Regions from separate parts of the Paenibacillus ottowii genome, predicted to be linked through region 1. Evidence: riboswitches for the same ligand, from Rfam matches in the RefSeq annotation. Region 1 holds a riboswitch; the other holds the start of a gene.
What was found. Region 1 has a riboswitch for cyclic di-GMP ahead of ACQQ6X_RS02055 (transglutaminase-like domain-containing protein). Riboswitches for the same ligand answer to the same signal wherever they lie in the genome.
Positions count from the first base shown of each region.

Region 2: it holds a riboswitch for cyclic di-GMP, as region 1 does, so the genes downstream of both, ACQQ6X_RS10990 (glycosyl hydrolase) here and ACQQ6X_RS02055 (transglutaminase-like domain-containing protein) in region 1, are expected to answer to the same signal.

Region 1 covers NZ_CP191577.1:455,646-459,072, forward strand. The annotation lists gene ACQQ6X_RS02050 (collagen binding domain-containing protein) at 1-312, opposite strand, end outside; gene ACQQ6X_RS02055 (transglutaminase-like domain-containing protein) at 671-1,441, opposite strand; cyclic di-GMP riboswitch class I at 1,493-1,574, opposite strand; cyclic di-GMP riboswitch class I at 1,615-1,693, opposite strand; gene ACQQ6X_RS02060 (AraC family transcriptional regulator) at 1,801-2,676, opposite strand; gene ACQQ6X_RS02065 (DUF445 domain-containing protein) at 3,258-3,427, shown strand, end outside.
Region 2 covers NZ_CP191577.1:2,290,935-2,294,361, forward strand. The annotation lists gene ACQQ6X_RS10990 (glycosyl hydrolase) at 1-1,471, opposite strand, end outside; cyclic di-GMP riboswitch class I at 1,485-1,566, opposite strand; gene ACQQ6X_RS10995 (sugar phosphate nucleotidyltransferase) at 1,725-3,098, opposite strand; gene ACQQ6X_RS11000 (hypothetical protein) at 3,360-3,427, opposite strand, start outside.

The sequences.
Region 1 (3,427 bases):
ATACACTGCATCAATAACAGTTCCTGTAGAATCTGTAAGGGTTAGCTTGGTTAAAATACTTTCCTGAGTTGCCCTAACTTCAGAAGTTGAGCCCGCAGTTGGTTCAGGGACTGGAGCCGGGACAGCAGGTGGGATGTTAATTGGCTCTGAGGGCATTGGATAAACATCGCTAGTCACACTCTGAACCGGATCGGTTCCTGGGGCCACTGGCAGAGTAGAGTCGGGATTTTGTGCATAGACTTGTGTGGTGCTGAACAAGCACTGCAAAAAGAGCAATAACGCAACCGTTGCTGCATTCCATTTTTTTCTCATACGGTAAACAAATCTCCTATTCTTAAAATACTCTTATTTAACGGCTAGTGGTTATTCCTTCGAGGGCGAGAGAACTGTATTTATATATTCATCATTCATTCATATGATGCTATGTTAGCCGCATTAATACTTAGTGAAAATTTGTGAAAATTCATATTCGGGTGTGAAACTCCTCCTTTTGTCTTGAAATTAGGATCATGGTTAGAGATCTCATTGTCTTTCTGGACTAGAATACATGCCACATCTCAACAATTTCTCAACAAGGATCGAAAAAGAGCCTTGATCATGTGATCAAGGCTCTTCAGGAAATATAGTTCTATTTCTTATTTTTTTAAAATATGAATTAAAAACATTGATATTAATATTGCTTTGTTTTAATGTATTTGGAGGGATCTTTGATCATTTCGAATTTTTGTTTACCCATGTACAGTGCTGCATCTACTGTAGTGTCTACGACCACCCACTGATTGTCGATGTAGACCTCATTCCAGGCATGGTAAGTGTCCACGTAGGAGGATTTGCCCATAACCAGCTTGGTTGGTACATCTACACTTCGCAACATAGCAGCCATCAGTGAAGCATAACCATAACAAATATCTTTTTGAGAGTTCAACGTACGATCAATTTGCGGCAGATAGTCAGTCGTTAAGGCAAAGGCCTGATTAGAGTCATACTTGATATGACTAATTACGTAGTCATAGATTTTTTGCAGCTTTTCGCGATCTGTTGTTGCACCTTGAGTTAATTCCCGGGCTTTTTGAATCGCTTGATTCGTACCGCTCCAGTTGATATTTTGAACGGAATTGAGGTATACCGCTTTGCTATCGTTTAAATTTAACTCGATCGTATCTTGTCCTATTACTTTGTATTGATTACCACTCAGCTGTTCCAAAATACTGATACTATAGTTCCCATTACCCATCTGGAGAGGAAATACTTCTTCGGATTTTCCGGGTGTTAGATTATAAGAGTATTTTTGCGCATCTTTGGCAACCAAAATTTTGGTTTTAACGTTAGGTTTAACGGGGTAACGCACACTGACTGTCCCATGATTTACATTGTTTTGGTCCAACCATGCAACACGATCAGCAGCGTAAATTGTCGAATTTAAAAGAATTGCGGACAGCATAAAAAATAGGAGAAGTGTGGAAAATATCATTTTCCCCATAAAAAACTTCCTTTCGGTGGCCAGGCTGCCATCATCAATAGAAGGCCCTATAGCTTTGCGTCCCTGCCTTTCGACAGGTTTGCCATTTCGTATAAAGTTTTCGGGAAAAATAAGCACGACAAAAAGCCACTTCAACCGGTAGCTGGCTGCCATCATACAGAAGGCCCTGTAGCTTTGCGTCCTTGCCTTTCGACAAGTTTGCCATTTATCCTGAATAGCTTGTACTATTATTCTATCAGTTAGGTACTCTATTAGGCAAGTTTAAATCTCAAATTTTCGCTATTTATCGACAAAACAAGCTTGCAGATTATACATAAGACCTATTTTATTCGGTTTCCCCATTTTTTGCGATAGGAATGAGGCGTTTCTCCAATATGCTCTTTGAACAGATTGATAAAATGACTTGTGTTGGGAATGCCTACATACTGTGCAATATCCACAATAGCTACATCACTAGTTTTAAGCCAGCCTTGAGCAGCCGTGATACGAACATTAATAAGATACTCAATAGGGGAAAAGCCAATCTGTTTTTTAAAGTTTTTAGCCAAGTTGAACTTGTTTAGACCAAACATGTCTGCTAGCGAATCCAGCGTGATCCGTTCACAATAGGATTGGTCCAGATATTGCTTTACCTTGCGCACCTCTGCAGTCCCATCTGAATTTGCATTGGGATTGGTGTAAGGGTGCTGTAAAATAATCGTTAATAACTCAACGATTATTTTGGATGAGAGCAGTTCAGAAGATAAGCTTCTTTCTGGCTGCACATGTAACAAGGTGCGAAGCTTGTCCAATACTACACTTGAATCCTGTAGTGAAATTACAGGCTTATTGTGCTTATCGAACTGTTCGTAGAAATGGTCAATAAGATTGCCATTAAGGTTCACGCTAATAAACTCCCATGTCTTCTGACAGGAAGCTTTGTATTGTACATATTCTTCGCAATTAATAAAAAGCATATCATGAGGTTTCAATATATAATCCTTGCCCCGGTATTGCAGTTCCCCTCTTCCGGACAGGGTAAAAAGGAGCAAAAAAGAGGTAAGCTTTTGCCGTTCCATTACATAAGCATCTGTTTTGAAATAGCCTATTTCCTGTATATAAAAGAGGGATTTTTTAGCGAAAGCAGAGGGTGTACATATAATTGCAACTGGATCTTCGCTCAAGACATACTGGGCATTTTTTTGGTTTGTTGTCATATCCAATTCCTTTACAAAAGAACAATTTTAGTAAGACAATTGTAGTTTGTTTCACGAATATCCTTTTAGAACCGGAGTTCCCATTTACAAAGGTTATTTTATCACATTAAAGTATATTCATGTATCGATTTGAGGCTATACAATATATAACAGAATTAACCAGAAAGCACCTGTTTGAAAAGGACAGGGACCTTCTGGAATTCATTTCTTAACTTAAAGAAATGAAGGATAAAGTTGGGAAAAATAGTTTCCTCAATGAATATATCATAGTCTTGCAATTCCACTTTTTGAGGTATATATCCTTTCGGTTTCAGGAAAATGGGACCATATTTCGACAAAATGATTCAAAGGGCTCATTTTGTTAGAAAATAGTTGTATTTTTATTGTGGAGATATTATTCACGAAAATGTATGGATAAGTGTGGTTATGCGAACTCAATTTAAGCTAATGTGCAAATTTTAAATATCATGCAATTTGTTGACAAGAGAGTACAGTAACCTTTGGTATCTGTACAGGCAATGATATGATGGTACTACGGATGTAATGAAACACATTTTACAGTCAGTTTGGAGGACTACAGGATGGGAAAAACAAAAAACACAAAAACCGCAGCAGCTTGGTCACTTGTGATGATGGGAGCGGGCTTTGCTGCTACGTTACCTTTTCAACAATTTGGCTGGGCCCGTCTTTTGGCCGGATCTTTTGAAGCCGGACTTGTAGGAGGATTGGCAGACTGGTTTGCCGTAACCGC
Region 2 (3,427 bases), 1.8 Mb from region 1:
CCAAAGCAATGCTACCTTTACGCTCTGTCCAGCTTTGTTTGAACCAACTGTCAATTACCAACGTGCCGTCTACCCATACGCGGATACCATCATCGGATATCGTTGTAAACGTATAGGTTTCACTGTATTGTGGTTTGACTTTACCTGTCCAGCGAACCGAGAACTGGTCGGCATTTACCTTTGGATCAGCAGCAACAGCGCGCCAGTTGTAATCCAGCTTGCTGTCTGTACGAATCAAAACAGGATTGCCGCTCAAATTCATATTGTTGAAATATTCGCCCCGCAGCCCGTTCACATATACCACATCAGGCACGGAAGGAGGAGTCGGAGCTGGGGGTACGACCACTACTGGGGGAGCAGGGATAGGCTCGCTTTGTCCCTCACCCGGTAAGGTCGGTATGTCTGTCCCAGGTAGTTGCATTGCTGCCAGCCCTTTTTTCACATCATCCCGTGTCAAACTCCTTGGATCGTTCATATAATCCTGTATTTGATTGGTTGTGTTATTCTCGGTCAACATGTTGCCCCACGTCATGGAATATACCCATTTCGGCTGAGCCTGCAACACCTCAGAGCTAGGCATCTCACCATGCTCCCCAATGGCAATCGGCTTATTCCGTGCCAGTCCGAGCAATCCTTCATAATGACTTTGCTTAAAATCATTGTTGTAAATGTCTAGTGCCAAAATATCCACTTTGTCATCCCCCGGATATTTCGGAGTATACGGGACAGTGTAAGAATTAGGAGCATTGGGACTCCACACCCACAGCAGGTTGTTCAATTGATGCGTGTTTACAAAACGGTCGTACATGATAGTCCATAGCTGATTGAAATTGTTCTTGTTTCCCCACCAGAACCAGTCGCCATTCATTTCATGGTAAGGTCTCCACAATACCGGAACCCCTGCATCACGAAGCTGCTTTAACGATACAGCGACCTTATCCAGATCGGCAATAAGGAGGTTATACTGCGTAGTGCCTGGCGTTACGTATTTATTGAACTCCGCCTGACTTACTTTTGCCTGCACATTGGCCCAAGTCAGCGGCCTACCCGGCAGCGCTTCATGAAAAGTCATCGTCACAATACCGCCAGATCTGCTCCAAAGAATAGCGCTATCAACGACATTTTTACGTTGTGCTGCTTCTATAGTGTCAGATTGACCAGAGATGGCTCCCATCTCATAGCCGTGCAGACCCACATACGCCTGGCTGATTTTATGGACCTTGTTGCTTAGTTCATCTGGGCTCTCCAAATAATCATGCTGACCAGTGACTGTTTTTTTTCCAGAGATGCTGAGTAAATAATTGTATAGTTCACGGGCCTGAGTAGAAGCGTCCGAATTAACAGGTTGTAATGAAGCGGCATTTACCACAGACAAAAAACCACCAAAACCGACGGGAAACAAAGAAAAAAGCATAACAACGGGGAGCACATGACGTATCAGTCGATACAGAGGAATAAATTTGAATCTCACTTTTGCTCTTCCTTTCGGTAGCTAGGCTGCCATCCTTACGGGAAGGCCCTTTAGCTTTGCGTACCTGCCTTTCGACAGGGCTGCGTTTATCGTTGGAAGGAGTTTGGATTCCTTCTTAACCTAAGTATCGACTTTTTTTTACCAAAATTTAATAGGTCATGTTCATAAATTTACAGGTTTTCGCCCAATTTCGACAGTTTAGGTCATAAATTTTCATCAAATTTTCTTTTTTACGTTTTTACGAAAATAATTATCAGATAAATTGATGACGAGAAATTTCATTCCAATTCATACAAAAGCGTACAATATCCTCTTCAACCAACTCAGAGCCAGTCTGCACTTCAATCAAATCCACATCGGTCACAGCTAAAATGCTATGCTTCGTCCCTTCAGGGATGCGGACGACATCACCAGCCTTCACCTTGTGCAGCTTCTCATTCAAAATAATTTCTGCTTCGCCGCTAATAATAGTCCAGATTTCGCTCCGTTTGAAGTGAAGCTGGTAGCTGATATTTTTACCTTTGCGTACGCGGATTCGTTTGGTCAGAACCTCATTACCCTCGTCATACTTTACATAGTCTACAACCCGATACTGCCCCCAACGACGTTCTTCATACATTGGACGCTGATCATGAGCCTTGAGCACTTCCTTGATGCGTGGACTTTCTGCCTTATTGGTCACAAGAATACCATCTGGGCTAGCAGCTACAATCAGATCATTCGTTCCAATGATCGCCACCGGAATGTCCAACTCATTAATAAGACTCGTATTAACACAATCCTCCGTTACTACCCCTCTGCCCACTTGCTGATGAGACATCTCTTCTGTGAGGGTGTTCCAGGTTCCTAGATCCTTCCAAAAACCATTGTATGGAAGAACGACGATATCCTTTTCCTTCTCGACTACTTCGTAGTCAAAGCTGATTTTTTCCAAAGAAGCATATTGCTTTTGCATTTCTTCATAATTCAGCGGCAAGCCCTTGGCTGCCAAAATATCCAGCAAATAGCTTAATTTGAATGCAAAAACCCCGCAGTTCCATAAAGCATTGCGTTCCATTAGACGTTCCGCCTGCTCCCGGTCGGGTTTCTCTTGAAAATGGCTCACTTCACGGTAGCCTGTGCTACCTTGAATGGCATCGTTTTTTGGAATAATATAACCGTATTTCTCTGAAGGATAGGAAGGGACAACCCCGATTAGTGCAAGCTTTCCTTCACTCTCCTGAAGTGTATGTTCCAGTTGGGCTACGGAAGCAAAGAAAGCATCCTCTACATAAGGATCTACAGGCAATATAGCTATAATTTCATCAGGCGAAACACCTGCAATGGAATATAGATAAGTCGCTGTCAGTGCAATCGCAGGAAAGGTATCTCTGCGTTCCGGCTCAACAATAATGCGCGTATTCGGTCCGACCTGACTCTGGATCATTTCGACCTGCGCTCTTCCTGTCGCAATAAACGAGGATTCGGATAATCCGTTGTCTCCCAATTGTCTCCATACCCGCTGCACCATAGATTCCGAAATCCCTTCCGGGCTCTCCAGGACCTTCAAAAATTGTTTGGAACGGGAATCGTTGGATAACGGCCATAATCTTTTACCGGAACCACCAGACAAAAGTACGAGCTTCATATCTCTCCACTTCCTCTCTATTATGTGTGGGTGATCGAATGGGGCTAGGTTGAGTAGCCCGCTACGGGCTGGATTTGATCTTACGATCGCTGTTGTCGTGGGATTCTTCGGATTGTGTAAGACATTTATATGTAAGAATCCCACTTCAAAGGCGACCGCTCCGTTTCTCCAGATTCAAATCCATTCCTGCGCTACTCAAAAATGCATCATACGATCATACCTTGTGGTGCAAAAGGCACGACCGGACATTATTAAGTCCGGTCAGCCTGTAAAAAACGTTCGGGAGCTCGGCGCTTGCCCGCTGTGCTTGCAAGCTTCTAGAATCGAGG